Regions from separate parts of the Paenibacillus sp. HJGM_3 genome, predicted to be linked through region 1. Evidence: riboswitches for the same ligand, from Rfam matches in the RefSeq annotation. Region 1 holds a riboswitch; each other region holds the start of a gene.
What was found. A riboswitch is a leader RNA that binds a small molecule or an ion and turns the genes downstream of it on or off. The one in region 1 is predicted to bind cyclic di-AMP.

Region 1 (10,648 bases):
TTACATTTCCCCGGATTTCATAACCATGAACATCTTATGCAAGAATCCTATACATACTTCGATTATTTGCTGGAATTGAATACCCCGTTAGAAGAGCACCCGCTTCAGGCCGGCATTTCCCTTGTATGCGAACAACTTATTAAAAGAGACGTCTCCGTAGCCCATATTGTACATAGCAACCAGTTGATGGTCGATTCCATTTTGTATTTTGTGGCGGAACATCCTCTTGGTAAAGAGATCCCGCTCCGCTTGATCAGAAAGATCACACACCGCGTATTTGAGTATGAAAGAGCGGTTCTTGATGAATACCATGCGATTTTAATTAATCGTTTACAAAAAAATGAACAAACCATTACGGCTCTGCACGAATCGAGATTGACGATCATAGGAAAAATGGCGGCTAGTATGGCGCATGAGATAAGAAACCCATTGACAACCATATTAGGCTTCTTGAAGCTGCTGCGTAATGCAGTAATAAACAATCAAGCATCCAAATTAATATCTTATTTAGAAACGATTGAAAGTGAATTTAACAATATTCAATTGCAAATTACAGGTTTCCTAAGCTTCTCCAAGAAAGACTTGATTGAAGAGCCTTTTGAACAAATTTCATCCAACACGCTGATTAAATCGGTGATCGCCTTAATCACCCCTAGATTGATCAACGATCGGATTGATTTTCAATATATCGAGGGGACGGATATCCCTCTCCACATTCAAAAAATTGCGTTGCAGCAGGTTCTATCCAATATTATCAATAACAGTATCGATGCCCTTTCCGAGGTCGAGAAAGATAAGAAAATCATCGTAGCGAGTCGGCTTGCCGAGGATCAATACATCATCTCCGTTACTAATAACGGTCCTGAAATCCAGGAGGAAATCAAAGATTCCCTATTCGAACCTTTTGTCTCCAGTAAAAGGGACGGCACCGGGCTCGGCCTGGCGATCTGCAAACAAATCATGGTAAAAAATTCGGGCGATGTGACCTTTACATCGAGTGCAAGCGAAACAACATTTTTCATAAAATTTACGATTGAAAAAGAAAGCATTGCGCTTCCCTCATAACCCATAGCCGAAGACATATTCGGAAAATCTGCGTTTCCTCCTCTGTCGAGCATGCCGCCCGCCGCCTGCCCATACATTAGAGTAACTAATCGGATTTGGAGAGGAGATGGCCCACATGGTGAGCAGGTATTCGATCGAGAATGCGAGGGCAGGGCAGCAGCATGACGGGGGAACGGCGGCTTCGGCCCATGCGTACTCCACACTCGAGGTGTTCGGGGAAGGCACGGTGTCCGCGGCCGCCGACCGGGCGACGATCGTACTCGGGGTCGAGACGGAGAAGCCGGATCTGCAGGCGGCGCTTGAAGAGAATGCCCGGCAAATCGCGGACATCATTCAGGCGTTGTACCGGATGGGGATTCCGGCCAAGAACATCCAGACGAGCGAATATCGCATCGAGATGCAGTACGACTTCGTGGAAGGCAAGCAAGTGTTTCGCGGGTACCGGGTCACCCATATGCTGACCATAACCGCCGACCGTGTAGCCGATACAGGGCGGATCGTAAACGAGGCAGTCACTCATGGCGCCAATATTATCCGCAGTATTACGTTCTCGATCTCCAATCCGCTCGCCTATGAGAGTCAGGCGCTCACTCTGGCCCTGAGGACTGCGCGATTCAAAGCGGAGACGATGGCCACCACGATGGGAGTCCGCATCGGAGCGACACCGTACAAGGTGCAGGAGCTGTCGGCATCCACCGAGCCCATCCCATTCTACAGCGCCAAGGTGATGGCCGCAACGACCACCCCGATCCAGCCGGGTCAGCTGACGGTCAAGGCGACGGTGCGCGTCTGGTATTTTTTTGCCTGACCGGTTGTCAGCTTAGGCGGATGCCGCGATAATAGAGGTAATCTTGGCTAATCCGACAAAGGAACCGAACTTATGGCAGACACTACGCGTATCGACTGTATGAAATGCTCTTATTTCTATGTAACGTGGGATCCGAAATTTCCGAAGGGCTGCAAGGCGTTTGGCTTCAAAACGCAGACGATGCCGAGCCTAACCGTGCTGTCGTCCTCTGGGAGCCCCTGCTTGAAGTTCGAGCCCAAGACGCCGGGAGGTGTCCGATGAAACTCGCTTTCGTAGGCGATATCCACGGACGCGTGCTGCATACGATGGCCATACTGTGCGCTTGGCAAATGAAGCATCGGGTGAAGCTGGATGGCATCGTTCAGGTAGGCGATCTCGGTGCATATCCGGAGCCAAGCGAAGAAGTGCGGCAGGAAAAGTATGTCCGCCTCGACGCAGCCGAGCTTGATTACAGCCGGATGCTCCGCGCGACGGGTAAGCTGGCCGACGCGATCCGCTATGTAAGAGACCGGCATTTGAAGCCGATTCACTTCATTCGGGGCAATCATGAAGACTTCGATTGGCTGACCAGCTTAGAGCAACAATCGAGTCAAGGCGTGGCCGGCGCAGACCCCTTCGACATTTACCGGTACGTGGCAGACGGCACGATCCTGCGGCTGGGCTCCGTTACGATCGGTTTTCTAGGAGGCATTCAGACGGCCTCGGATAGTCCCCAATCGATCCTTCCGTCCGCTTATACACGGCTCCTTGGGCAATCCCCCGGAAGCTTGGACGTCCTGGTCACGCACGACGCCCCCTATGGCATCGCGACCAATTATCACGGCCATCTTCAAGGCTCTACGCTCATTACCGAGCTGATCGAGGCGATTCGACCGCGCTATCTGATTGCCGGCCATTACCACCACATGAACGGGCCCAGGCGCTACGGGGATACCACCTACTTGGGCTTGAGCGTGTTGGTCGATCTGAAGGAAGACGCGCTGGAGAAAAAAGTCCAGCCTGGCAGCCTCGCCATTCTGGACACGGATTCGAATGTTCTGAGCTATGTGACCGACGATTGGCTAGCGGAGTTTCGTGCGGGGTTCGACTTCGAGTCTTTTGTCGAGCAATTGAGGCGTTCAACGCCGGCGCTCTAGCTGAACCGCCTGCTCCAATCGGCTCATAAGCGCATCGAGCGGATTGCCGATCCGCACGCCGGTTGTCCGCTCCACCCGCCTCGCCGCCGTGGCCATCGACAACTGGGCGGCATAGATCGCCGCATTCGGGCGCTGTCGGACAAGGCGGCTCAGCCCATCGGCGACGGCCGTATGATATTCTTCGGTTCTCCCCCGCATGAACAGCTCGAACGTACCGTCCAGCATATCGTGCTCCGCTTGCACCTCGCTCCCCGCCTGCTTCGCATAGGACGACAGCCGCTTCATCGTACCCTCAACCGTGCTCGGATTCGTGAAGACGAACACCAGAGACCGGTTCTCTCGAGCTGCCTCCGCGAACAACGGCTCGTCTATCGCGATCACCGGGATCGACGGGAGCGCATCGTTTGCCGGCACCCGCTCCTCTTCCTTCAACATCGCCGCGAAGTACGTACACGTGATCAACAGCGCATCTGCATGACAGCGGGTCATCCAGTTCAGCGTCTCCACGACTTTACGCTCCGCCTCTGCCGTGCGGAAATCCGCATCCCGCTTAATGCGGTCGAGTCCGGGATCCACATAGTGGACGAGCTCCACCTCGTATTCCATCAAAGCTTGCTCGATCGCCTCAATATTGGCGTGATGCGCATGGTAGCATGCGATTGTCTTCATCTCCGATCCCCCTTAACCGGCCGCAGCAGCAACGCCCCGATCAGGAGGCATCCCATTCCGGCCGCCCATATGATCCCGGACCAAGCCAGCTTGAGCGAGTTGTGAATCGAGGAAGCCGCCCGGTCTCCCCGCGTGTCCAACACCTCGAACACGCCGATGAGCGCCCAGGCGAGCAGCACGAGATGCGCGAGCATCCAGCCGAACCCGCCGTTGCGGCTCTTCACCCACAGGATGAGCATGAACAGAATAGCCACCGTCATCACCGTGCCGACGCCGAGCTTCAGCAGCCCCGGTACTTCCGCTTCCATAACCATGTTGCCTGCCCTCCTGTCAAATCGCGAATTCCTTCATCTCCTGCTTGGTCCAGTATTCCATAAACCGCCCCTTCGAGTGCAGCAGTTCCCGAGGCGTCCCGTGTTCGCGAATCTCTCCGTCCTCCAGGAAATACACATAGTCGACATCCCGGATCGTAGACAGTCTGTGAGCTATAATAATCGTCGTACATTGGGACGCCCACTCTTTCAGGTCGGTCTGGAACATGGACTCAGTCTCCACATCCAACGCGGACGTAGGTTCATCCAGGATAAGAACCGAGGCATTCCTCATCACGGCCCGCGCGATGGCGATGCGCTGCTTTTGCCCCTGCGACAGCTTAATCCCGCGTTCGCCTACCTTGGATTCCAACTGCTCCGGCAATTGCGCAATGAACGAACGCGATTGAGACAGCTCCATCGCCCGTTCAATGTCCGCCTCAGCCGGAGCCTCCGCTCTCGAGCCTAACGCTATGTTATCCCGGATCGTCCCGTCGAACAAGTATACGTCCTGCGAGACCGCCGCCAGGTTGCTCCGGTAAGAGCCCAGCCGGTACGATTCAATCGCGGTCCCGTCTACCCGGATGGTGCCGGACTGCGGTTGATAGAATCGGTAGAGCAGCTTCACAATCGTACTCTTCCCTCCGCCGCTCGGGCCTACGAATGCGACCGAGGAGCCGGCCGGGATCGTGAAGCTGACGTTATTCAATACCCTTCGGCCTTCCTCATATTGAAAGCTGACGCCTTCGAACGAGATGGACGGAGCCGGCGTCGCCAGTTCCCGCCCATTGCCGTCGTCCTCCGGGTCCAGCTCCATGATGTCCAGCAGCTTCTCCGCTCCGGCGGATACCTTTTGAAGCGAATTAATGATCTCTACAATACTGGCGAACGGAGCCGCGGCCTTGTCGAGCAGCGTGATGAACGCCACGAGACCGCCCACCCCGATGTCCCCATTGACCATCATGAATGCGCCTACCGTAATGCCGATCAGGAAACCGAGTTTCTCCGGAATCGCTCGCACCGCTTCCCGGACCGCCCACATTTTCTCCATGGATATCCACAACGGGATACTGATACCGAACACTTGGTTCACCTTGCGCATGGTCGCTTGCTCCAGCTGATTCATCTTGATCTCCCGCATCCCGGCGAGCGTCTCCCCTATATGGAAAAACCACTCCCGCCCCATCTCTTGCTGCCGGGCGACGAGATCCTTATACCGCTCCTTGATGATCAAATTGCTGACCAGCTGCAGAGGGCCGACCGCTAAGGCGATCAAACCCAGCACCGGATGGACGACCATCAAATAGAGTCCGACGGACACGAACGAAATCGGCAGGGAGATCAGGCGAAGCACGTCGAACACAATGAAGTGCTTGAACACCTCAAGCTCGTTAAACAAAATATTTTTGGCGTGGGAGCTGTTCTTGTTCTCATGGTAGCTTAGCGAGAGCCGGGTGAGCTGGCCCAGTACCATCTCTCTCATCGCAAAGACGATATTCGTATTCACGATCTGGTTGAACACGCGCGCGGTCAGCGTGCACACGATACCAAGCGCAATGAAGCCGGTGAACGCGATAAGCAGATTCCAGAGGGATTCCTTCGGAATATTCGGCGCCAGATCGAACAGCCTGCGGTTCGTCTCCGCGAACAGCAGTGAAGCGGCAGTCACCCCGAGTTGAAGCAAGATAACCGTGATGTAGAGTCCCTTGAAGCGGCTGACTAGATGAAGGAACTGCTTGAAGCCTCTTCGCCTTACCAGCTGAATGACGCTGCGTTGTTTGGAACTGGACTGCACATATTCACGCTCCTTTGGCTTATGGTTGCTCATTTTTATGGAATTCGATGGAAACGATGGATTTCCTTTAACCAAAAAAAGAAGATCCCTCTCGGTAGCTCGGGATCTTCTTTTTCGCCATGAACTCTTAGTGACCTTGGGATATCGGCTGCTTTCCCTCCCTGGTTGCGGCTTTGACGATTCGGATGTTCGCTGGGAGTTCCGGCATGGCATTGACGGATTTGACTGCGTCGGTCTTCTTCTTCGGCTTCTCCCAGTACTTTTTGTTACCGGGCAAATCGTCGAACCATGAAGCCTCGTCCGGGCAATCCAGCGTCATAAATTTACCGTAGTCTCCGTCACGGGATTGATGGTATTTCAGGTAAGCTTTCCCATTCTCGATCGCCAGAATCTCGATTTTGCCCGAGGTATGGCTCATCGAGAGCCTTACCTGTTTGCCTAGTCCGGATGTGAGGGCTTTCGCTTTCTCGACGATCTCGTAAACCTCTTTCAATGGCAGGACGAACGCCTTGTTGCCCGCCACCGGCCGGTTTACGAAGAAGTAGTACGGCGTGACGCCGGCCCAGGAAAGCCGATCCAGCAGCTCACCAAGCACCGTCGGATCGTCGTTGATGCCGCGCAGGACGGGCGTCTGGTTGACCACGATCGCGCCGGCCTGGTGGAGCGCCTCGAATCCCTTTATCGCTTCGGCCGTGATTTCGCGCGGATGGTTGATGTGAGCCATGACGTAGATCCGTTTCTCAGGTGTGGAATGCTCCCGGATAAGATCCAGCAGGCCTTCGTCTTCATAAATGCGCATAGGGTTGAAGACCGGGAGCTTCGAGCCGAGGCGGATGATTTTGACGTGGTCGATCGCGCGCAGCCGCTCGAATATCGTCCTTAACTTTGGTGTGCCGAGGATCAGGCTGTCGCCTCCGGTTAGCAGCACGTTGCTGATCTCAGGATGCTCCGCGATATACTGCAAGCCGGGCTCCACATCCGACACGGCTTCCTTCACGTCGTTGCGGAATAGGCGTTTGCGGAAACAGTATCGGCAGTATGCGCCGCAAACCTCGGACACGATCAGGAGCGCGGTAGAACCGTACTTGTGCTGGCAGCCGGGCACCACATAATTGGTATCCTCGTCCGAGGCGTCCCATCGGCCGTACTCCCCGAGTTCGTCCTCGTTAGGGATGACCAGCTTGCGGATCGGATCGGCAGGATCGTTCCAATCGATCAGGTTCAGGTAATAATCGTTTACTCGGAATACGAACTTCTCCGTGATGCTTTTGAGCTTTTGGCGGTCCTTCTCCGGAATATGCGTTAACTTGTCGATGTCGGTGATGTACTTCGGTTGTGCCATATGAACCCTCCTCTTTGTGAATTTCTTTCCCGGCAATGCTGTATCAGGCAATAAAAAAGACCCGCCGCACGGGTCAATAGACAGCGGAGCAGAAGTCCGCCGTAAAATGCCTGACCCATCCAAAGCTGACGAGGTTAGCTGACGGACTCGGGATAGATGGTTCCCTACGGTCCATATGGACCGATACGCCCCAATAAAAAAATGGTTCCCCCGCTTTCCGGTCACCCGGAAATTAAGCTCGGTTATAGTTCTAGGAAAGAACTTACATAGGATTACATTATCAAAAGAATATGCATCTGACAACTTTATTTTTTTGTACAAGTTGTCTGTAAATAATTTGTAAATTATAATTACAAATACTTTCCGATCTCCCAGGGATGCACTTCGGCAGCGAAGGCATCCGCTTCAGCCTGTTTGTTCTGAACATAAAATTCGAACAAGTGGTTGCCCATGACGTCGCGGATCATCTCGTCCTCCTTCATGTGATCCAGGGCGGCCCTCAAGTCGCGCGGATAATTCTCGAGTCCGCCGGCTCCCTGATCCGCCACATCCCTGTTGTAAAGGTTGCCGACGGCTTCCGGCGGCAGCGGCGTTTGACAGCGGATTCCCTCCAAGCCGGCTTTCAGCATAACGGCGAACAACAAATAGGGATTCGCGGTCGGATCCGGCGGCCGGTACTCTACGCGGGTTTGCGGTCCCCGGGCGCCTGGAATCCGGATCGTCGCCGTCCGGTTGCTGCGCGACCACGCGATGTTCGTCGGCGCTTCATAACCGGGCATTAGGCGCTTATACGAATTCACGGTAGGATTAGCTATGGCAGACATTCCTTTCGCATGCTGGAGCAGGCCGGCGATGAAGCGGTTCGCCGTCTCGCTGAGCCCGCTAGCGGAATCCCGGTGGTAGAAGGCGTTAATGCCGTCCGCTCTTTGCAGGGACAGATTGCAGTGCATGGCATTGCCATTGCGGCCGGAAAACGGTTTGGGCATGAAAGAAGCAAATAACCCGTTGCGGCTCGCCACATGGAGCACGATTTGCTTAAAGGTTTGCCACCGATCGGCAATCTCAAGGGCGTCGCCGAACCGGAAATTGATCTCGTGCTGGCCGGGCGCGACCTCGTGATGCCCGGCTTCAATGCGAAAACCATGGTTACGCATCACCTCCATGATCTCCATGCGTGTCCGTTCTCCACGGTCCAACGGGAATACATCGCAATATCCGCCCGTATCGTGGACGTCTACCGTTGGGTTTCCCTGGGCGTCGAGCGGAAACAGAAAGAACTCGCCCTCGATCCCGACCTGCAGCATGAAGCCTAATTGTTCTGCTTCCTCTAGCGAGCGCCTCAGCATGCTTCTGGTGCAGCCCTGCGCCGGTACACCTTCCATGTCGCACACGTCGCAAAAAACGGCAGCGACAGGCCATTCCCCTTCTGCCGACCGCCACCGCTGGAGATGCAGGGTGCGCGGGTCCGGTATCAGCAGCAGGTCCGATTCCTCGACACCACTGAAGCCCGCGACGGACGACCCGTCGAACAGAATCCTCCCTTCCATTGCCGTATCCCATTCCTCACGGTGAATCATGAGTTGTTTCGCCGCACCGAACAGATCGGTAAATTGAAGGAGCAAGTATTCGACTTCCATCTCCGCCAGACGTTCCTTCGTCAATCCTCGATTCATGCGTTCCTCCTTAAACACCGAGTTTTCTTTCAAACGTGCTAACCTAGAGAATCTTGCTCAGAAACTCCTGGGTGCGTTCGTGCTGCGGACGGTTGAACATATCGTCGGGAGAGGCCTCCTCGACGATTTTTCCCTTGTCCATGAACACGACTCGATCCGCCACTTCACGGGCAAAGCCCATTTCATGCGTAACAACGATCATGGTCATGCCCTCCCTAGCCAGCGTTTTCATAACGCTCAGCACCTCGCCGACCAATTCAGGGTCGAGGGCGGAGGTCGGCTCGTCGAACAGCATGATCTTGGGGTTCATTGCGAGCGCGCGGGCGATGGCGACCCGCTGCATTTGTCCGCCGGACAGCTGATGCGGGAAGACGCCTGCCTTGTCTTGCAGACCTACCTTCTCCAGCAGCACCAAAGCGATATCGCTCGCTTCCTTCTTCTTCAATTTCCTGACCTTGACGGGTGCCAGCATAATGTTGTCGATCACGCTCTTGTGGCTGAACAGGTTAAAGCGCTGAAACACCATCCCGACCTCGGTACGCAGCGCATTGATGTCCGTTTTCGGATCACGAAGGTCGTGTCCATTCACGACCGCTTCTCCGCCGCTGATTTCCTCCAGCAGGTTCAGGCAGCGCAGAAACGTGCTTTTCCCCGATCCGGACGGACCGATGACGCACACCACTTCGCTTTCCGTGACGTCGCAGTCAACACCGCTCAGCACCTCAAGCTCATCGAACCGCTTAGTCAGTCCTTTGACGTGAATCATCGTTATCCAATCCTCCTTTCGATCGATCGCAGAATGAAGGAGATGGCGAGAGTGAGGAGGAGATACATGACGGCGATAATCGTATAAATCTCGAATGCGTTAAATTCGGTCGACACGATCTCCTGCCCGTTCCGCATCAATTCGCCGACGGCAATGATCGATAGCAGGGACGTATCCTTCAGACTGATGATGAATTGATTGCCCAGCGGCGGAATCATCCTCTTGAAGGCTTGCGGAAATACGATGTGTACGAAGCTTTGCGTCTTGGATAAACCCAGCGAGCGGCCCGCTTCGTCCTGCCCTCTGTCGATCGATTGGATCGAACCTCTCACGATTTCGGCGATATAGGCGCCCGCATTTACGGCGATGACGATAATCCCCGCCTGAACCGAGGAAATCCGAAATCCGGTCGTTTGCACCAGCAGCTGGTTCAAGCCGAAAAACAGCCACACCGCCTGCACCAGCAGAGGTGTGCCGCGAATGGCCTCGACATATACCGTCGACACCACTCGAAGCAGTCGTTTCCGGGATAACCTGGCCAAACCCGCCAGCAGTCCGATGGCAAAACCGATGATGAGTCCAAAAACCGCGATCAGCAGCGTAAGCTCCAAGCCTTTCATCAGGTAGGGCAGCGAGGCAATCGCACTGGCAAAATCCAGGTCAATGCTGGCTGTCATCCGGTCGCCCTCCCCTTTGCTTTCTCATAATAATAAACGGCTTCCTCATTTCGACGGCGCTTTACCAAACCATTTCTCGTAAATCTCGTCGTACTTGCCGCTGTCCTTGAGTTCTCCTAGCACCTTATTCACCTCGGCGACTAGCGGGCTTCCTTTGGGAAAGGCGATGCCGTACTGCTGTCCTTCCAGAATGTCTCCGACGGCTTTCACTTTGTCATTGCCTTTGGTTTTGATGAAGTAGAGCACGTTCGGAGAATCGAAAACGACCGCGTCTACCCCTTTGTTGATCAGCTCCATGTACGCCCCGTCAATGTTCGGGAATGGTTTGACTTCCTTGATGCCGTCAAGCGCCTTGACGTAGTCGAAGCTTGTGGTGCCGGACTTGGTCGCGATCGTTTTCCCTTTG
Region 2 (10,648 bases), on a different contig from region 1:
CAAGTCCAGGGCATAATGCGCCGTCAAGCCGACGAGCCCGGCCGTGATCAACACGCCGGGCACGCTTAGCAGCGATAGGGTGACCCACACCTTGCGCAGCCCCGACAAGCGGATATTGCGCCCCCCATCGAACAGGATGAGGACCGAGCCCAAGGTGAGGATGAATTGATTGGTGAACGAGGTGGACGGTTCATTCACTAGATGAAAGCCTTGTCCCACGACGATCCCCGCCACCAGGAACATGGCGACATCCGGGATGCGCAGCGCCGAAGCGAGTTTCCCCGACACCATGCCCAGGCCGAAGATCAGCACGAGGAGCAGCAGCACATGCTCGATCACGATTCCTGTATCCTGCTCCATGCAAGCTCAACCCCTTGATCGCAAAATTCCGCTACTTTTTGGCCGTCTCCAGTTCGTTCTCGAACTGTTCGATCTGTTTGTTCGTGCCGATGATGACCATAACGTCCTTCTCGTTCAGCACGTCCGACGCGTTCGGGGCGATGATGACGCCGCCCTTCTTGTTGATTGCCACTACGCTACAGCCGTGTCTGGCGCGAGGATCCAAGTCCTTTAGCGACCGGCCGTTCAAGCACTTCGGCACGGACAGCTCGGCAATCGTATAATCCTTCGACAATTCGATATAATCGAGCAGGTTCGGCGAGGTCAGCTGGTGCGCGACGCGGATACCCATCTCCCGCTCCGGGAAAATGACGCGGTCCACACCGATCCGCTCCAACACTTTGCCGTGCAGGTCGGACAGCGCCTTGGCCACGACCGTCTGCACCCCCAAGTCCTTCAGCAGGATCGTCGTCAGGATGCTGGACTGGATATCGTCGCCGATCGCCACGATAACGCAGTCGAAGTTGCGGATGCCAAGCGCCTTCAGCGTCTCCTCGTCCGTACAGTCGGCGGCCACGACATGCGTCAGCTTATCCGACATTTCGTCTACGACCTCTTCGTTTTTGTCGATCCCCATGACCTCGAAGCCTTGCTGGATCAATTCCGCCCCCACACTGGAGCCGAAGCGGCCGAGCCCGATGACTGCGAATTGTTTTAATTTCATTGTTACTCATTTCCCCTAACCGATAATAATTTTGCCTTCCGGGTGCCGGTACAGCTCTTTCTCCGCCTTAGGTCCAAGCGCATAAGCGAGCGTCAAGGGCCCGAGTCGACCCGCGAACATCGTAAGCATGATCAGTATTTTGCCGAACACCGTCAAGTCGGGCGTAAGTCCCATGGTGAGCCCAACCGTACCGAAGGCGGAAGTTACCTCGAACAATATCATCAGGAAGTTGTGATCCTCCGTGGTAGACAGCACCATCGACACGAACACGAGCAGGGACAACGCAACAATGGTCAACGTGATGGCCTTGTAGATGCGGTCCTTCGCGAGCCGGTAATGGAACAACACGATGTCTTCCTTCCCGCGGATCATGGCGATCACGGCCCCGATCAAGGTAGTGAAGGTCGTCGTCTTGATCCCGCCCCCCGTCGAACCCGGCGATGCACCGATGAACATAAGGATGATCGTGAAAAATTGCGTCGCCTGCCTCATCCCGACAATATCGATCGTATTGGCTCCAGCCGTACGCGGGGTAACCGATTGGAAGAAGGCGCCCCAAATTTTGCCCGTCCAATCCAGCGGACCCAGCGTAGCCGGATTCGTATATTCGAACACATACACGACAATCGCGCCGATCACGATCAGGAACGATGTGGCGGACAGCACGACCTTCGAGTGCAGCGATAGTTTGCGAGTTTTGGGGTACTCAATCGCATCCGAGATGACGATAAACCCGAGCCCGCCCAAAATAATGAGCAGCATCGTCACCAGATTCACGATCGGATCATCCACATACATCGTCAAGCTGCGGAACCCGCCGAAAATATCGAATCCGGCGTTGTTGAACATGGCGACTGCGTGGAAGATCCCGAAGTACACCGCCTTGCCGACACTCATATCGAACGACCAGCGGATCGCATACAGAAGCGCAGCCGTCAATTCGATCGTGAGGGAATACACCAGCACCTTGCGAATGAGACGTACGATGCCCTCCATGCTCCCTTGGTTCATCGCTTCCTGCAGGATAAGCCTTTCCTTCAGGGAGATTCTTTTGCGGAGCACGAGCGCGATCAGCGTCGCCATCGTCATGAAGCCGAGTCCACCGACCTGGATTAGGATCATAATGACAACTTGACCGAATACGCTGAAATAAGTGCCCGTATCCACGACGACGAGTCCCGTCACGCATGTCGCCGATGTAGAAGTGAAGAGGGCATCGATAAAGTCCAGGCCTAGTCCGCTGGAAGAAGATATCGGAAGGGACAGCAAGACCCCGCCTAACAGGATGATCCCCGCAAAACCAAGCGCCAAAATTTGCGGAGGCGTAAGTTGGAGAAACTTTTTCGTTACACTCAAGCTGGGGTCACCTCAATTGTATCCTGGGAAAAACGGGAGGAAGGCAGCAGAAAAAAGGCATCGGAAGCCCAATGCCCTTGCGGTCTGGTTCCCTGTCATAGCCTACGAGGTTAGCTGACGGATTCGGGTGGCAGGCCACCCTATTCGCTGACGATGCCGAGCATCGCTGGCAAAATTCACCCCTACTTAAATGGTTCCCCCGTTTTCCCTTGGAAATTCGGCTTTTTTGTTCAATTGATTCGTATTATAGTCCTCTTCCCAGCGTAGTACAAAGTCTTTTTGGGCCGAAATAGCGCTCGGAAAGCGTTAACACTCAGGAATTGGCGAGGCCAGAGCATTCTTTTCATCGACTAGCCTGAACTATTGAGCGGTTTCTTTCGTTTTAGCCATAATAATAGAGGTGAGGAGGGAAAGTTGGTTTTCCCGGCGAGGTGTGCTAACTTTTAATTACGAATCCCCGACCAAGTTTATCCAAGTTTCAAAATTTTTCGGAAGCGGTCTTAAAAAGGAGCTCTTGTATGCGCATATTCGTAAACCGTTATCGCTGGATCGCTTTGGCTGTGATCGGCCTCGCTCTGTTCGTCGCCACCAATTGGCTGCCTGTCGCTAACGGACGAGACGGCACCAAGCTCTCGGTCGAAACCGACCGCGCTCTGACGAAGCAGGCGGCTGCCGCGGCCGCAGAAGCGTGGGTGAAGCAGCAGACCGGCGGAACTTCCCCTTTCCGTATCGTCGGCCCGGTCTCGTTCCAGGTTGATACCGTGCTGAGCGGCTATTTAACCAAAGAAAAGCTCGCACCGGCTTATGCCGAACGCTACCGGACGCTGTATCCGGTTGAATATTGGCAGGTGGAGATGGAGAATAGCTCCGGCGCTCGTTACTTGGTGGACATCGAGATGGAAAAGGGCGCCGTGGCCGGTTGGCGCAGGCAAGCGGTCGGTTCGGCCCCGGCCAAGGAAGAGGGACAACGGATCGCGGAAACTTATTTGAGGCAAAATGCGTTACTGCCGCAATCATACACCGTGCGAGGGCCGGATTCGAAGCATCCTTACCGCTATGTGTTCACAATCCCGGGAGAGCGCATAGGAGACGCCGTACTGGAGCGCGAGGTGGAAGTGCGCGGACTAGAGGTAACCGCCTACCATGCGGGCTTTCAAGCGCCTGACGCCTACAAGGCTTGGCTGGACCGACAGGAATCGGCCTCCGGCGGCATGTCGCGCTGGAATTTGATCCTGACCGCTATCATGGCGTTAGGCGCGATCTATTATGCGATCCGGCTGCGCAAGGTGACGGCGTTCCGCCGAGGGGTTCTGCTCGCCCTGGTGTTCGTGGGGCTGTACGCCCTGAACAACTGGAACCAGCTGCCGGCGATGCAAGCGCTCGGCTTCTCCGAAAGCCCGGATCCGTTCAGCGGTCATGCGACAGCGATCGCGCTATCGATCATCTCGACCCTGTTCGCGGCTGCCTTGGGCTTGGTTACGTACTTGTCTCTCACCGCAGGGACGACCATGTGGCGGGTGTACGATGGCGCCGCCTGGCCTCGCTGGGGGGAAACCGAGTTCGGCCGGGAGACGCTGCGCTCGATGGGACGCGGCTACGGGCTCGCCTTGTTCATGCTCGGCCTGCAGGGCGTCATGCTGTGGATCGCGCAGGCGGGGTTCGGCATGTGGTCGGTGAACGACCCGAGCAGCTCGTACTACAACTTGCTGCACCCGGGCTTGTTCCCGCTCATGGCCTGGGCTGCGGCGATATCCGAAGAGGCGATCTACCGATTATTCGGCGTCGCCTTCTTCCATCGTCTGATTCGGCATAAGTTCATCGCCGTGCTCGCGCCGAGCCTGATCTGGGCGTTCAACCACACGCTGTATCCGATCTATCCGGTGTATACGCGGCTGATCGAGGTTACGCTGCTTGGGCTCCTGTTCGGCTATGCCATGCTGAAGTACGGCTTCCTGACGGCGCTCTTCGCCCACGCCGTCATTGACAGCACGCTGATGGCGCTGCCGCTCATCGGCGGTTCGGATGCCGGGCTGGCGCTCGCCGGCATCGTCTACCTGGCCTCGCCGGCGCTGGTAGCCGGCGCGATCTGGTGGTGGCACCGTCGTCGCGGCGCCCGGCTCAAGTCGTCGGGGTCGACTCTTCCCCCTGCAACGCCTTCTTGATGTCGACGGCCAGCTTCTCGCCGATTCCGAGCGACCGGAGCTCTTCGATGGTCGCTTCTCCGATTTTTTTGATCGATCCGAAATGCTTGAGCAGCGCCTTGCGCCGCTTCTCGCCTATACCCGGGATCGAATCGAGCCGGGAGGCGACCATGGATTTGGCCCGCGTCTCCCGGTGGAAGGTGATCGCGAAGCGGTGCACCTCGTCCTGGATACGCTGCAGCAAATAAAATTCCTGGCTGTCGCGCGGGAGCGGTATGACTTCCGCCGGATCCCCCATCATGAGCTGCGCCGTCTTGTGCTTCTCGTCCTTCACGAGGCCGCACACCGGGATATAGAGGCCCAGTTCGTTCTCTAGCACGTCCAAGGCGGCCGAGATTTGCCCTCTGCCGCCGTCGACGACGACGAGGTCGGGCAGCGGCAAGCTCTCCTTCAGCACCCGCTCGTAGCGGCGGCGGATCACTTCCCGCATCGTCTCGTAGTCGTCCGGTCCTCGGACGGTTTTCACCTTGAACTTGCGGTATTCCTTGCGGTCCGGCTTGCCGTCGACGAAGACAACCATGGCGGACACCGGATCGGTGCCCTGGATGTTCGAGTTGTCGAACGCCTCGATGCGTCGGATCGCTTCGGTACCGAGCCATTGGCCGAGGTTCTCGACCGCTTTGACCGTCCGGCCTTCATCCCGTTCGATGAGACGGAACTTCTCCTCCAGCCCGACCCGGGCGTTCTCCATCGCCATCCCGACGAGCTGCTTCTTCAGCCCGCGCTGCGGCTGCACCACCTTCACCTTCAGCCAGCTCTCGAGCGCCTCGCGCGCGTCGCGGCTGGCTACGGTGGCGGCGGACGGCGCTTCGGCGGATGCCTCCCCGGCCGCGACGGCGGCAGCAGTATCGACGCCACCGACGTCGGCTACATCCGCTGCGTCGGCCGTGTGGTCGGCGTCGGCCTGTAGGTCGCTCTCCGCCGACTCGGCGGAGATAGCCGCCACCAAGGCCGCCGCCGACACCGACGCTTCCTTCGCGGCGGCAGCTTCTCCAGCCGGCATGCCCTTGTCAGCCGCCGGGGCTTCGATCGTCTCGACCGGCAGGAAAATCTCCCGCGGCAACGCCGGGTTGTCGCCGTAATATTGCGTGACGAACGAGATGAAGTCGTCGTACGCGTCGCTATAGTACGGGAACGTCGACGTCTTCCGTTCGATCAGCTTACCCTGACGGATGTACAAAATCTGCACGCACATCCAGCCCTTGTCCACCGCGTAGCCGAATACGTCCCGGTCGGTCCGGTCGGCCATCGTGATTTTCTGCTTCTCCATCAGGGCGTCGATGCTGTGAATGAGGTCGCGCAGCTCTTTCGCCCGTTCGAAGTTCAGCTCCTCGGCCGCGGTCTGCATTTTTTCGGTCAACTCATCCTTAATCTGCTCATGCCCGCCGTTCAGGAATTTCGTAATCTGCTGGACGAGCTTATCGTTCTCCGCTTGGGACACATCGAACTCGCACGGTGCGAGACATTGCCCCAGGTGATAATACAGGCATACCCGTTCCGGCAGTGTCTTGCACTTGCGCAGCGGGAACATTCGGTCGAGCAGCTTTTTCGTCTCTTGCGCCGCGAACGCGTTCGGATAAGGGCCGAAATATTTGCCTTTATCCTTCAACACCTTCCTAGTAACCTCTAATCTCGGATGCGTCTCATTCGTAATTTTGATATACGGAAACGTCTTGTCGTCCTTCAGGAGCACGTTATAGCGGGGCTGATGCTGCTTGATCAAGTTCAGCTCCAGAATGAGCGCTTCCACGTTGCTCGACGTCACGATATATTCGAAATCGCATATGTCCGCGACCAGCCGCTGCGTCTTGGCGTCGTGGCTGCCCATGAAGTAGGACCGCACGCGGTTCTTCAGCACTTTCGCCTTGCCGACGTAGATGATGACGCCGTCCTTGTTCTTCATGAGATAACAGCCCGGCTGCGCCGGCAGGAGCGCCAGCTTGTTGCGGATTGCGGTCTGCACCGCCTTGCGGTCGTCCTTCACTTACGTTCCCCTCCACCAAGAAATAAAAGGCTCTTTTTCAGCTAGCCGAAAAAGAGCCTTCTCTTTGCTCCCAGCCCCCATGAGGACCAAGCTTACATATGGCGGCCTACCACGCTCTTCAGCGCGTCCTTCGGCTTGAAGCCCACCACTTTGTCAACCGGCTGCCCATCCTTGAACACGATCAAGGTAGGAATGCTCATTACGCCGAAGCGAGCGGCCGATTCCGGGTTGTCATCGACGTTTACTTTCGCGATTTTGAGCTGGCTGCCGATTTCCTGGTCGAGCTCTTCCAGTACCGGAGCGATCATTTTGCAAGGGCCGCACCAAGGGGCCCAAAAATCTACAAGGACGGTTCCGCCGCCTTCAACTTCGGATTTGAACGATTGGTCAGATACGCTGACGATTGCCATATTGGATGTCCTCCTTAAGCGCTTTGGGTAAATGCCAAGTCCGACTTATAAAATGTAAGTACGGGTATGCTGTAATATTAATCAATTTTGGTCAACATGTAAAGTGTGCCTCAACTCGAGGTTGATCATGAGCCCGGGCGGCTGTATAATTCAGGGTGCATGAGGGGATGTATGAAGGTGCATACTAGGAAAAGTTAGCGATCGGTATCGAGAAAGTTCTGCAATTGTTGCACAATTGTCACTTTCTTGAGCTTTACAAGGCAGGCGCACCTTGGGTATACTGAACGCATAAGGAAAAGGGTGTAGGAGGCATACTTGTATGAATGACCCCAGACTTCACGTCAACGAAGAACCTAGCAACGATTTCCTGGATGTAGGCATCGGGCTGGGTGTGACCTTCGGATTTTTCTTTTTAATGGCGCTTGCGGCTACGATTATTAAGCTGTACATATAAGAGCCGACTCTCGACGAACAGAACAGACAGGGCCACCCTCGGGTGGCTCTTTTTGTGTTGGCTGGTGGCCCAGCTCCCCCGATAGAACCCAAAAAACGAAGCCACCCGCTCGGATGGCTCCTCCATGTCGTAACATATGTAAGACCGATTAATGGTCCCCGTGGTTGCCTTGGCTAGGATTGAAGATCATGAAGCCCTCTTCCTTGCCGTACAAGTAATCGATCTTCACACCGTCGAGCAGCGGCTCGTCCTTCGCGACGATCACGTCGATGCCTTTGTCGGTGGACACGACTTCGTCGCCTTCCCCCGGCTGGTCCAGATCGAGGCCATAGTGGGCATGATCGCCATGCTTGTGGGTGACCAGCACGCGAAGCTTCAGGTCCTTATTCTCTTCCTTCTCCAGCTCCTGCAGCAAGACTTTAGCGGCGTTGCGCGTAATTTTTACGTCCATCCCGAACATCTCCTTTGGATCCCTCATAATTAAGTGACGCACTCGTAGGGCTTGGCTACCCTGTGGCACCTTCATTGTAAGGGAAGCGAAGCCTGAACGCAACCTGAACGCAACCGCAGAACGGGCCGACACAGCGCGAAAAACGTCTACAGCGTTTTTCCCGCTCCCCGCTTGTTGTAGCCACCCACCGTGATGACGCTCACGAACGGACGAATCCGGTCCATAATACGCTGCCCCTTGAACTCCTCCTCGCCGTCGCGGCTCGTGAAGCTGAAGTGCTGCTCGAGCGCGTCCAGCTCATAGTTGGACGTGAAGAACGTCGGCTTCCGGTTCATCCGGTAGTTGAGGATCGCGCCCATCACATGGTCTCGCGCCCAAGGGTTCAAGTTCTCCGCCCCGATGTCGTCGAACACGAGCAGATCGGTCTCCTTCATCAGCTCGACCGTCTCCTTGAGCCGCTGCGGCTCGGCGATCATCGCCTTCAGGTCCTCTACGAAATCCGGCATGTACACGATCACCCCGGTCAAGCCTTGCTGGGCCAGCTGATGCAGCATGTAGCACATGAGGAACGTCTTGCCCGTCCCGAACTTCCCTACGAGGTACAGCCCTTCGCGCTGCAGCCCGTCCTCCTTCGTCCGGTCGATGTAATCCTGCAGCTGGCTTACGGCCTGCGCCCGCTCCAGGTCCATGAGCAAGATATCCTCGCTCGAATATCCGTCCTCCAGCGCCTTATCGTCAATGTAAAAGCTGCGGATGCGGCTCCGGATCGCCTGCCGCGTGCTCTCGGAGAGCTGCTTTTTGCAGGCCACTTTGTAATCGTGGATGTACGTGTGCCCGGCGTTCTCCTCCACGGCGAGCCGGGTGTAATGCCCTTGGAAGTCGTTCGGGCACTTGTCTAGCCCCGGGCAATTCGAGCAGTTGCGGTACTCGGTCACGTATTGGTACAACCGATTCATATGAATTTTTAGCGTAGGCTCGTCCAGCTCGGGATGCTTCGCCCGCAGCTTGGCGATAAGCGGATCGGAGAGCAGCTCCTGGATCGTCTTCTCCGCCTTCTGCATGAAGGTCATGTCCGGCAGACCCGACAACAACCGCGATAATGATTCCACTGTCCCTCTCCTCTCCTTACTTCAGCTTGCCGTCCAGCTTGCGGGCCTTCTGGCGCATCGCCTCCAGCTGCTCGCTCGTTAGCGGAGCGCCGGCGGGCACATCGGTGATGATCGAAATTTTCGGCTTGTTCGACCGGCCGCCCGAGGAGACGCGCCCCCCGCGTGAACCGCCTGCGCCTGCCCCTGCCAAGGACGCCCCCGATCCGGCGGATCTCCGCCCTTCGGCATAGCTCGCCCGCTTGAGCGTCTGCTCCCGGATGTAATCGACCGCCTGTTCGTAGGTGCCCACACCCTTGGCCAGCATATTGGAGGCGACCGAGTCTATGTACCCTTTGGTCCACGAGGATTCCTTGTACACATGCAGATGATGGATCATAACGTTGATCACTTCGTCCGGCAGCTTGTAATTGATGTCGATCTTCTCGAAAATGTCCGACACGGTCTTCGGCACCGTGCCCTTCGGGAAAAACCGTCGCAACATAACCGTATACGGCTCGTTGCGCAGCAGCGCGTTATATTGGTGGATATCGCACTGGCCCGCGAACAGCGCGGGAAGCTCGAGATAATAGCTCATCTCGACCGTCTTCTCCTCGTTCCCTTCCCACTCCGCGTCATCGGACGACGACCCGGCCGAGGTATCCGCCAAGTTAGGGCTCACAGCCTTCGCCGCGGCCTTGGTTGAACTCGGTCCGCCGGCTCCCGCTCCAGCTCCGCCCGTCTGCGACACAGCCTTCGTGATGTGCCGCTCGCGCTCCTCATCGCGCTTGCGCCCCTGACGGTAGTACAAGTTCGCCTTGTACTGCAGCATCTCCACCTGCAGCTCGCCGTCCTCCGCGAACATGCCGTCCTCGTCGAGCAGTCGGCACGTCTCGAGCAGCGTCAGGGCGTACTTGCGCGCGGTCATATTGATCGCGATCATCTGCTGCGGCTCGTACCGGAGCGCCTCGACGAACGCCCGGTTCGCCGATTCGCGAGGGAAGCGGGTGATCAGGTCGGTATAGTGGAACGCCTTGCTCGTCACATCGAGCCCCGCGGTCCGCTCCCGCGCCGGGGCGGTCTCATAGAGCGCCTGCTCCAGCTCGAAGTCGATCACCTGCGTGTTCAGTTGGAACAAATCGTAGAACGGCACGGAGATGTTCTCCGACACGGCCTCCGCCTCGGACAGCTCCTCCGGTTCGGGACTGAGGAACGATTCCCGGATTTGCAGCACCGCATACTTGCCCACCTTGTCCCGCAGCAGCATAACCAAGTGCTGGTTCTTGAAAAATTCGTCCGGCACAAGCGGCGCCAGCAATTGATATTCGTAAAGGTAGTCTTCGAGGGACGGGAGATACTTGCGAGTCGTCTGAAGCAAGCCGACCGCCTCGAGCCGAGACGTCATCTCGACGAACAGCTTCCGCCCGCGCTCACCGGGCTCCAGGTCCAACGCGAGGAACAGCTTCCTCTGCTGCTCGAGCTCGGAGTATCCGGTCCGGTCAGCGGGAAGCTGTGCGGAGAGCGTCTGATAGATGCCGATCGCATACGCCCCGACCATCGGCTGATAGATCGACGCGAGCATCTTATGCTCCATGACGCCGAGGGCGAAATCCCGGTATACATAGAAGCGATGGTGCTCCGTAA
Region 3 (10,648 bases), on a different contig from region 1:
CGCAGAGCCTCCATCGTCAGGGCCGGCGTCACCCAAGGCGGAGTGCAGACGAATACAGCCGCGATCTCGGGATCACTCAGAATTCTCCGATGGTCGGTCGTATAATAGTCGCACCCGCTGATGTCCGCCGCCTTGCGGGCGCGCGCCTCCTCCACATCGCATACCGCGATAAGGCGAGCCTCGCGTTCGGCGATCAATGTCGGCAGATGCTGAGTCATTACTATGTCGCCGCAGCCTAGGATCGCTACGCCGATCGGTGTTCCAGGTTGAGCCATCGGTCGGCCTCCCGTCTTATTTCGAAAGGTTACATAGGAGTTCTGTTAAATATGAGGAATAGCGAGTCCTGCTGCGCCCGGCTTGGACATTACCGCGTCCGGGTAGTACCGTCTCAGAATGTCCAGCCCAAGCGCCGCCCGGCGAACCTTCTCCCGGCATTGCGCGACCGCCATCGCTTCGATGTGTCCGCCGCTAGGGTAGACGCCAGCCGCATTACGCAGGCCGAACTTGATGTAGACCGGCGAGACGACGCGTACGATCTCCGGAATTTCGTAAATCCGGATCTGGCCGCCGAAATCATCGGGCGCTTCCACGTACAAGTCGAGCGGCATCTCCACCGCCTGCCGGATTGCCCCCAGCCGGGAGAGCGACAGCGCCGTCGGCAAGTTATATGTATTAGCGCCCATCGCCTCCATCTGGCGTACGGACGCCGGATTGGCCGCACCCATGGAGACGGATACTTTCACGACGAGGTCGGCCGGCAATTCCCCTGCTTTTTTCATTTCGTTCACCACGAGCAAAAGTCCTTCATCCGCCACCAGGACGCCCCGCACCCCGAGCCGGCAGCCGCGCTTGATATCCTCAATCGCATAGATGAGCTGGTCCATGCCTTCATGGCGAAGCGCCTGACCCTTTCCGGCCGCCGTATGGCTCGCCGCTGTGATGTCCCATGTCGTTCGAGGCCCGACGAACAAGCTCACCTCGACGCCGTTCGCTTTGGCGAGCTGCATCATTTCGCGAATCTCCGCATCGGTCAGCAGCATGATCCCGCTTCCTTGGGAGACGCGGTGAATCGGCACGCCGTATTCCTTCGCCGTCTCGAGCGTGGCCGCAAGCGCATTCGGCCCCTCGACGCTGGGAATTTCGATCCGAACTTGGGCCCCGTCCGGGAACCGCTTCGCGGAAGTAGGCAGATCGTGCGCATCGCCGGTAGGCAAACCCATGCTTTTCAAAAATTGCCGTGTCTCTTGCATCGTGATCCCTCCGAATAAAATTAATTAGTTCCGTATACGGAAATGCACTTCAAATCTTGAATAAGTCAAAGTATAATATAGAGCAAGACCACTGTAAAGGAGATTTCCACCATGACCGCGTCCGCTTCCAGGCCTAGCCGTATCCGCTTTCAAGAGCTGTCGCGCACCGAGATCGAGGAATGGGCGCCGCAGGCGACGGTAGTCGTCCCGGTCGCCGCCGTCGAGCAGCATGGCCCCCACTTGCCGGTGATGGTCGACTCGCTTATCGCGGACACCGTCTCCCTCGCCGCGGCCGAGCTCGCCAGCGTGGACATCCCGGTCCTCGTCACGCCTGTCGTTACGTTCGGCGCTTCTCATCACCATCTGATCTATCCCGGTGCGATGTCTTTGTCTACCGGAACTTTGATTCAAGTGCTGCATGAGTTGTGCGACTCCTTGGTCGCAAGCGGCTTCCGGCACATCTTCCTTCTGAACGCACACGGGGGCAACGAAGAGTGCGTCCGCCTGGCCGCCCGCGAGCTGGCGTTGCGGCATCCGGTCGTCGCCGGCGCCGCCTCCTACTGGACGATCGCTTGGGACGCGATCGTGCAGGAGGGCGAAGCGGCGCAGCTCGGCATCGTCCCCGGTCATGCAGGGGGCTTCGAGACTTCGGTCATGCTCGCCATGCGCCCGGACCTCGTGCGCACCGAGCTGCTGCCGCTGCCGAACAAGCGGCCGCTTCCCGCCGTGCCGCAGGACCCGTCGGCCGGCACGCTCATCCAGCGGCACGGCAGCTGGAGAGCGATCGACGGCTACAGCGACGACGCCGGCGCTGCCAGCGCAGAGCGCGGCCAGCAGCTGCTCGAGCTGATCACGGGCCGGGTAGCGGCGGAGCTCGTCCGGTTTCACCGCACGACGCTGCCTTAGCCTAGGATCGACAGGAATGTCGATTTTATGACAACAGGTTCCATATAGTGAACTCATGTATTCGTGCTTTATCGTGCTTTAGGAAGCAGGCTATCCCAACATTGAGAGGAGCGAACGTTTCATATGTCTACATACCATAACTTGATCGGCGGCCGCTGGACCGCCGCCCGCTCGGGCCGGGTGCGCCCGGACCTGAACCCTAGCCGTACCTCGGAGGTGCTCGCCCACTTCCCTGAGAGCGACCCGCTCGACTTGCAGGATGCCTTGGAGGCCGCCTCGTCCGCGTATCCGAAGTGGCGCAGCATGAGCCTCGTTGCGCGCGGCGACATTTTGTATCGCGCCGCCGAGCTGTTGACCGCTCGCGCCGACGCCATCGGCCGCGATCTGGCGCTCGAAGAGGGCAAGACGTTCCCCGAAGCGAAGGGCGAGACGCTACGCGCCGCCGCGATTCTGCGCTATTACGCCGGGGAAGCACGCCAAGAGACCGGCGAAGTGTATGCAGCGCAAGACCCGACCACGCTGCTCTACACGCGCCGCGAGCCTCTGGGTGTCGTAGGCGTCATCACGCCGTGGAACTTCCCGATCGCCATCCCGGCCTGGAAGATCGCGCCCGCGCTCGTCTACGGCAACGCGGTCGTCTGGAAGCCGGCGGACATTACGCCGTTGACTGCGTTCCACCTGGCGCAGGCACTCGTCGACGCCGGCTTGCCGGAAGGCGTGCTGAACGTCGTCTATGGCCGCGGCTCCGTGCTCGGGCCTGTGCTCACGGAGGACCGCGCCGTGCGCGGCATCTCGTTCACTGGCTCGAACGCCGTCGGCCGGGGCATCGGCATCGCCTGCGCGACGCGCGGGGCGAAGTACCAGCTCGAGATGGGCGGCAAGAACGCCGTCGTCGTGCTGGCCGACGCCGACCTCGAGCTCGCCGTCGAGATGACGATCCGCGGCGCGATGCGCTCCACGGGCCAGAAGTGCACGGCGACGAGCCGCGTCATCGTCGAGGCTCCGCTGCTCGACGCCTTCACCGAGGCGCTCGCCGAGCGCTGCCGCGGGCTGCAGGTCGGCGATCCGCTCGACTCCGCCACGTACATGGGCCCGCTCGCTTCCGCCGACCAGCAAAAGACCGTACTCGACTACATCCGTCTCGGCCAGGAGGAAGGCGCGCGACTCGTCACGGGCGGCGAAGCGCTGGATCCTTCCGGCTACTACGTCGCGCCTACGGTGTTCGCCGGGGTGAACCCGGGGAGCCGCCTTGCGACGGAGGAGATTTTCGGCCCGGTCGTCGCGGTCGTCCCTGCGGCGAGCATGGACGAGGCGCTGCAGCTCGTGAACGGCAGCTCCTTCGGCCTAAGCTCCTCCGTCTTCACGCGCGACCTGGGCAAAGCGCTGCGCTATGTCGAAGAGGTCGAGTGTGGCATCGTGCACGTGAACTCGGAGACGGCCGGCGCCGAGCCGCACGTCCCGTTCGGCGGGATGAAAGAGTCGAGCTCCAACTCCCGGGAGCAGGGTAAGTCGGCTCGAGAGTTTTTCACCCAAGTCAAGACGGTGTATATGGATCGGCCTGCTTCTGTGTAATAAAACGAAAAGGACCTCAAATCCCACTGCTGAGTGGGTTGAGGTCCTTTCCTTTAGCGGACTGACTCGTATAACCTGCATGGCTCTTCTATCTCTTTGTTCCACTATCCCTTCCGCTCAGGACCAGATCTCCGATTCCCCTATATGCTAACCCGTCATCCGCTTCACAGTTTCCAGTCATACTGTTGCCTTCGCTCCCTCGCCCATTCAAGTCGATTTTGCAGAATTAGAGCAGGAGTCGAACAGGTTTGGACACGTGTAATTCGATTTTGCCTGCTTAATGGAGGACAATCCGGGAGCACTACTCTTAAAACATGATCCAATTTGGCAAACTGGAACTAGAGCACGTTCCCGGCTCGCCAGTCCACTTGCAAGTTGGCAAATTCAAACTGGAGCTTTCCCTACTTCTCCCGAATCGATTCCATCAAAAAAGAAACATCGTTTGTATTCGTATGAAGGACGTACGCCGCACCCAAGCTTTTATAGATCAGCCTCGGGTGTACGGAATGGGTGATGACGTAGATCGGGTGGACCGTCCAGGCCCGGCATATCTGAATATAGCGGCAAGTCAGCGTCTGGCTCGTCTCGAACAGGAATACCCGGCCCACCGGAAACTCCGGCAGCAGCCACGTCGTTTGGTCCACGGTGTCGAGCTCGATGCACTCCGTGGCCCCCAGCTCTCGAACTTTGTTCAGCTCGACCCGGTTATTGACGATCACAGCGAACGGAATGCGCGCCCGCAGGAGCTCGCCGACGAAGGCTTCCCCCGCTTTATTCGGCGCTGCCACCACGATGCGCTCTATAGAGGGTTCCATGCTTCCTTGTCTCCTTTATATGAAATCCGGCTTTTTCCTTTTTCAACAACGGACAAAACAAATAACCGCAGAGGCCTAAGCCCTGCAGCCGACGTCGTCGATCACAAGCTTCATCATCCTCTCTCCTGACGCTTACGAGGTTAGCTGCCGGATTCGGGCGGTGAGAGTCGCCCTACCCGATGCTGTGGAGCTTGCGCTCCAACGCATCAGGATTCACCCCATGCCGTGCCTGTCGGCTCTCACACCGATGCACCGCGTATTGGTTCCCCCGCGCCTCTGCGTTCCGCAGAAGCTTCAGCGATTGTCCGATGGCAGGCAGACTGCGCATCAGGAATCTTGAATTGTATCTTACGCCTGCCGGAGCGGCCTGTAAAGATTACACGTCTATTGAAAACGGCATTGCCGGACTTTTCATTTGACCAAACCATGGCGGATCGGGCGCATGCTCTATGCTGCTCGCTATATCTTCTATTTTCATGGATATTTTCAGAAAATGCACGCCCTAGGTTTGAATGTTGCGAAATCGGGGTAATGCATAATAAAAAGCCGGCCAGCCATACTAGTAAACGGTGATTTTTGGCATCCGATACTTTCGAAACATAAATGTTGAAGATGTTGATTTATGGTCCCGAATCAGGGATAATAAGGGAGTACGAGATACATATCTATTAGGAGGGATTCACGAATGGCACATCAATTACCACCGCTTCCTTACGCCAACAACGCACTGGAGCCTCATATCGACGAGCAAACGATGATGATCCACCACGATCGTCACCACAACACTTACGTGACGAACTTGAACGCTGCATTGGAAGGCCATGCGGACCTCCAAGCGAAGAGCATCGAAGACCTGATCGCCGACCTGAACAGCGTACCGGAATCGATCCGTACCGCAGTTCGCAACAATGGCGGCGGCCACGCGAACCACAGCTTGTTCTGGGAAGTTATCGGCCCTAACGGCGGCGGCGCTCCGACAGGCGCGCTGGCGGACGCAATCAACAGCGAGCTGGGCGGCTTCGAGAAGTTCAAGGAAGATTTCGCGAAAGCCGGCACGACTCGCTTCGGCAGCGGCTGGGCTTGGTTGAGCGTGAAGGGCGGCAAGCTCGTCGTCAGCAGCACCCCGAACCAAGACAGCCCGATTATGGAAGGCGCTACGCCAATCCTCGGGATGGACGTGTGGGAGCATGCTTACTACCTGAAATACCAAAACAAGCGCCCGGACTACATCGCTGCGTTCTGGAACGTAGTGAACTGGGCCGAAGTGGGCAAGCGTTACGAAGCGGCTAAGTAAGTGGAAGTTAACGGACGTCCGGTTCCTTTGGGGGACCGGGCGTTTTTTGTGTGCCGTTCAGCACCGCGATCCGCCTCTTCCCGTGCTCCAAGGTAGATTTTCTACTCTACAGCACCGGGACTTATACGCCCGTCTGCTCCCGTCGTACTGTTTCGGCCCCGTCCTGAATATAATGCAGCGAATGCCGATCATGACGGAGGGACGAACCGCCGATGTCCAAAAACAATCGTGGGAAAGCGCTCTGGAAACTGCCCGCTCGGGCCCGAGGCACATGCCCGGTTTGCGGCTCGACACGCATCAAGCTGCTCTACACCCGGACGCAGCAAGACGGCCAGAAGCTGAAGGTGTGCAAAAAGTGCCGGACCCGAGTCAGCGCGTAGCATCCCAAAAAGGCGTTCGAGAGGAGCACGGATGTGCCGATCTCGAACGCCTTTTTGGTGTATCGTATTCGGACGGGCCTACTTCGGCTGCAGCTCGCGGATAATACGGAGGAACACATTCGGGAACGCGAACCGATCCATGTCAGAGGCGTCAATCCATTGCCAATGGGACGCCTCCGTGTCCCCGACTCTCTCGCCGCCCTCCACGAACCCCTCGAACCGGCAGCGGTACACGTCCAGCTGCCACTGGATGTGGCTGAAGGTGTGCTCCGCCGCCATCAGCCACTCGCCCGGCTCGACGCGCAGGCCGAGCCGCTCCGCCAGCTCGCCGCGCAGCAGCTCGGCGTCGCGGCGCGCGGGCGGCGCGCCCGCAGGCGCCTCCGCGCCGAGCGGCGCGAACAGCGCGAGCTCGCCGCCGCCAGCCGCGAGCGCATCCGCACCGGTGCCTGCGCCGGCGTCCGCCGCCGCCGAGCTCCGCCGGCGGCGCTTGCCCGCGCCGCCCGCGGCCGGCCCACCGGCCGCGGCCAGCGCCGCAGGCGCCTGAACTCCCGCTACGTGCGGGAGTTCCCACATGCGCGCCAGCAAGCCGTCCTGCGGCCGCTGGCGAATGAGGAACCGGCCGCTATGCGCGCCGGTGCCTTCCACGAACGCCACGAGGCGCGCTTCCGGCCGGGGCGGCTTCGCCTTCGCCTTGACCGGCAGCGCCTCGGTCATCCCTTCCAGCCGGGCGGCGCAATGCTCCATCACCGGGCAGGTCAAGCAGCTGGGCGACTTCGGCGTACACACCGTCGCCCCGAGCTCCATCAGCGCTTGATTGAAGTCGCGGGCTTCCCCTTCCGGGATCAGCGACTTGGCCAGCGCCTCGATGCGTACCCGGGTCGACGGCTTCGCGATGTCGTCCTGCAGGAGGAAGAAGCGCGACAGCACGCGCATCACGTTCCCGTCTACCGCCGGCTCGGGCCGGTTGTAGGCGATGCTCAGGATCGCCCCGGCGGTGTAAGGGCCGACACCCTTGAGCGAGGACACGGCCTCAAGCGTATCCGGCACCGTGCCGCCGTAGCCCTCCTTCACCTCCCGCACCGCCGCTTGGAGGTTGCGGGCCCGCGAATAGTAGCCGAGCCCCTCCCATTGCTTCAGCACGTCCTCCTCCGGCGCATCCGCCAGCGCCTCAAGAGTCGGGAATTTTTCCAAAAACCGGTGATAATAAGGAATGACAGTATCGACCCGGGTTTGCTGCAGCATCACTTCCGAGATCCAAATATGATAAGGGTCGCGGCTGCGCCGCCACGGCAAATCCCTTCGATGGGCTTTGTACCAGGCGAGCAGCGGCTCCGAATATATAACCAAGTTGCGATCCGCGGGCTCCATCATAACGCTTAGACTCCTCTACCTGAACAGATTTCGGACATCCTCTTATTGTGCATGGAACCCGCCCGGTTGGCAAGCCTATTGCGTCTGAAGCCCCCCGGATTCTTTACCGGCCGCCGTCCCCGACGCCCCCGCATTCGGGCGCAGCCCGGATCCGAGCAGCACCACACCGCAGCCGGCCGCGATCCAACCCAGGATCGCTCCATTGGATGCGAGAGGCTGGGCCCCGCCGTAGTAGAGCACGTTACGCAGTCCGGAAGCCGCGATCCGAAGCGGAGACCAGGAGTACAACCAGTCCTGCGTCGCCTGCGGCAGGAACTCGACCGGCATGTTCAGCACCGGCATGGAGAAGAACATGAGCAGGACGAGCAGCGCCATCGCCGGGAGGCCGATCCAGATCAGCAACGCGGATTGGAGAAGGAAGAACGCCGCCCCGATCAGCCAGAGGAACAACCAAACGGCTGCCGCATCCGCGAGCGCCACCCCGTACCAGCCCGAAGCCATCCACACGATAAATCCGGACACGAGCGCGAGCACGGCTACACCCGAGACCAACTGCGAGGCTGCGATCCCGAACCGACCCGCCCCCTGTGCAGCCGCTTGGCCGCCGGCCAGGAACAGGAAAGCCGCCGTGACCAAGCTGCCGATCCATATAATCTGCGTGAGCAGCCCAGGTGCATTGCCGCTCGCCTGATTCGCTCCGATCGGATGCACGAGCTGTACCTGCGTCTGAATGGGCGTGAGCATCGCCGTGGCCGCCACGACCGGAATCGTAGGCGAGTTGCCGCCCGCCATCGAGAGCAGCTGCTGCGAGAATCCGGTGCCTACCCCCGCCATCACTTGCTGGAGCATTTGGCTCACCGCCGTCGAAGCCGGCGTACTCATGCCTTCGTTCACGAGAATCTGCACGGTAGCCGGCTTCGGCGTGGCGGACGACAACGACAGGAGACCGGCGCTTAAGTCTGCCGGCAGCACGAGTGCGCCATAATACTTTTGCTCATCCAGCCCTTCACGCACGGCGGCTTCCGATGTTTCCACGATCCATCGAACCGGCATTTGCCCGTTCCCCAGCAGCTTTTCCTTCACCATTTCCCCAGCCGCCAGCGTCGAGCCGTTCGGCAATTTGACCGGCTGATCGAGCACTGCAATCGCGACCGGCAGCTCCTTGGGCTTCGCCCCCACAATCGAGCCCATCATTGCGAGCCCGAAAATCGACAGCACCAAAAGCACCACAACAATTCCGATCCAAAGCAGCTTTTGCTTAAACAATCCCATGTTTGCACACCCCTTATTTCAATTAACATGTTGTTGATTAATGTTCACACTGTTAATTATAATAAGAGTACCATTGCTTGCAATAATCAATCCCAGCACGCATTGTTAACTATTCCACACAAGGTTTGTCCACTGTTCATTATCTCTGAAAACTTTTGAAACCCGAGGTGAAGCCCTATGAGCGACAAGCCGGATCGCCGTCAAGCCCGCACGAAGCAAGTGCTGCTACAAGCGCTGTTGGAGTTGATCGAGGAAAAAGGGAGCGACCAGATCACGGTAACCGATATTTCCAACCGGGCCGATCTGAATCGCGGAACGTTCTACCTGCACTACCGCGACGTACCCGACATGCTGGAGCAGATCAAGGATGAAGCGTTCAACCGCATTCAAACTTTAATAAAAGCTCTTGATCCCCGGGAGCTGCTAGAGCATTTGAACCAGGGAAAGGCCTACCCGAAATCCGTCCGGCTCTTCGAGGAATTCGCGGCCCATCGGCTCTTCTATCAAGTGATATTGGGGCCGAACGGGGATATGTCGTTTCTCAACCGGGTGATGGAGTTGTTCCGGAATCATTTGTACACGAAATTCACCTACGAAATCGAGGAATCGGGCCGGCTCGTCCCCATCGATTACCTAATGGCTTACTCGATCTCGGCGAATTTGGGCGTCGTGCAGCATTGGATCCGGAACGGGATGCAGCAATCTCCCGAAGAGATCAGTCTGATTTTGTCCAGCCTGATGAATTACGGTCCGCTCGTGGCAAGCGGCTTGAAGCTGAAGGTCGCCCAGCCTTGACCGGTCTCCGGATGGCTGCACCGTTCGGCTTTTTCATTGTCAGCGTTCCCGCCCGTGGGCTATACTGGATTTAATTGTTAGTGGAAGAGAGGCCCTCTATGTTAACGCCCGGTGAAATTGCGGCTCAACTGAATCGATTCGTGTTCTCCCTGCTGCTGATCGGCCATCAGAAGACAGAGGTGTCCTGGTCGCAGCCGCTCCGAGCGATCCGCCACCACTCCTTTTGGCTCATTGTGAAAGGGCGGGGGACGTTCACCATCAACGGCACGCTCTACCCGGCGGAACCCGGCAAGCTTTTTTTCTTCTCGCCCGGCATGATCGTGGAGCGCAATACGGATCCCGAACAGCCGATCGAATACTACTTCGTCCGGTTCCATTATAAGGAGACGTACGAGGAGAAGGAGCAGTGGATCTCGCGAAGCGCGTCGGATTGTCCTTTTCCGCTGGAGGGGATGTATTCGATGCAGAACACGCCCCAGCTCATCTACTTGATGGAGCAGCTGTTCGCCTTGTGGCAGCGGCGGGGGCATATGAACGCGATGCGGCGCAAAATTTTGCTGCTCGAGTTTTTCCTGACCCTCCTGCAAGACTTCCGCGCCCAAAAGATCGCCGGCGACACGACGGCCGCCATCGAGCTCACCCAGGAGTACATGGTGCAGCATTATCAGGAGCCGCTTACTCTGGAGCAGCTCGCCCAGTTGGCGGGACTCAGCGTGAGCCACTACTCCCGGCTGTTCAAGAAGTATATCGGGTACAGTCCGATCGACTTCCTGACCCATCTGCGCATGGACCGGGCGAAGGAGCTGCTCGTGCTGTCCGATTACCGGTTGAAGTCGATTGCCAACAGTGTGGGGTACGTGGATGAGTTTTATTTCAGCCGCATTTTCAAAAAAGTGGTCGGCTTGTCCCCGCGCGAGTACGCCAAAAAGCACCGGGTCGAGCCGGCGCATTAAGTGCGAGTAGCGGCCGGGTGACGCGGCGTGCTTAAGTTGA

Region 2: another riboswitch for cyclic di-AMP. It lies ahead of ACI5FR_RS17190 (TrkH family potassium uptake protein); the one in region 1 lies ahead of ACI5FR_RS15790 (KamA family radical SAM protein).
Region 3: another riboswitch for cyclic di-AMP. It lies ahead of ACI5FR_RS01805 (hypothetical protein); the one in region 1 lies ahead of ACI5FR_RS15790 (KamA family radical SAM protein).

What each region holds. Positions count from the first base shown of each region.
Region 1 is NZ_JBJGED010000013.1:33,531-44,178, reverse strand. It holds gene ACI5FR_RS15820 (sensor histidine kinase) at 1-1,065, shown strand, start outside; gene ACI5FR_RS15815 (SIMPL domain-containing protein) at 1,181-1,873, shown strand; gene ACI5FR_RS15810 (metallophosphoesterase family protein) at 2,131-3,009, shown strand; gene ACI5FR_RS15805 (aspartate/glutamate racemase family protein) at 2,992-3,678, opposite strand; gene ACI5FR_RS15800 (hypothetical protein) at 3,675-3,992, opposite strand; gene ACI5FR_RS15795 (ABC transporter ATP-binding protein) at 4,009-5,784, opposite strand; gene ACI5FR_RS15790 (KamA family radical SAM protein) at 5,912-7,126, opposite strand; cyclic di-AMP (ydaO/yuaA leader) riboswitch at 7,235-7,375, opposite strand; gene glnA (type I glutamate--ammonia ligase) at 7,477-8,799, opposite strand; gene ACI5FR_RS15780 (amino acid ABC transporter ATP-binding protein) at 8,843-9,565, opposite strand; gene ACI5FR_RS15775 (amino acid ABC transporter permease) at 9,568-10,242, opposite strand; gene glnH (glutamine ABC transporter substrate-binding protein GlnH) at 10,288-10,648, opposite strand, start outside.
Region 2 is NZ_JBJGED010000015.1:3,785-14,432, forward strand. It holds gene ACI5FR_RS17180 (cation:proton antiporter) at 1-360, opposite strand, end outside; gene ACI5FR_RS17185 (potassium channel family protein) at 392-1,063, opposite strand; gene ACI5FR_RS17190 (TrkH family potassium uptake protein) at 1,079-2,419, opposite strand; cyclic di-AMP (ydaO/yuaA leader) riboswitch at 2,505-2,652, opposite strand; gene ACI5FR_RS17195 (CPBP family intramembrane glutamic endopeptidase) at 2,938-4,581, shown strand; gene uvrC (excinuclease ABC subunit UvrC) at 4,538-6,604, opposite strand; gene trxA (thioredoxin) at 6,697-7,047, opposite strand; gene ACI5FR_RS17210 (YqzM family protein) at 7,334-7,468, shown strand; gene ACI5FR_RS17215 (HesB/IscA family protein) at 7,617-7,919, opposite strand; gene dnaI (primosomal protein DnaI) at 8,066-9,028, opposite strand; gene ACI5FR_RS17225 (DnaD domain protein) at 9,045-10,648, opposite strand, start outside.
Region 3 is NZ_JBJGED010000001.1:414,656-425,303, forward strand. It holds gene ACI5FR_RS01785 (Gfo/Idh/MocA family protein) at 1-275, opposite strand, end outside; gene ACI5FR_RS01790 (U32 family peptidase) at 321-1,250, opposite strand; gene ACI5FR_RS01795 (creatininase family protein) at 1,362-2,156, shown strand; gene ACI5FR_RS01800 (aldehyde dehydrogenase family protein) at 2,280-3,728, shown strand; gene ACI5FR_RS01805 (hypothetical protein) at 4,130-4,543, opposite strand; cyclic di-AMP (ydaO/yuaA leader) riboswitch at 4,657-4,853, opposite strand; gene ACI5FR_RS01810 (superoxide dismutase) at 5,229-5,837, shown strand; gene ACI5FR_RS01815 (hypothetical protein) at 6,050-6,217, shown strand; gene mutY (A/G-specific adenine glycosylase) at 6,296-7,588, opposite strand; gene ACI5FR_RS01825 (DUF3533 domain-containing protein) at 7,664-8,860, opposite strand; gene ACI5FR_RS01830 (TetR/AcrR family transcriptional regulator) at 9,038-9,655, shown strand; gene ACI5FR_RS01835 (AraC family transcriptional regulator) at 9,754-10,608, shown strand.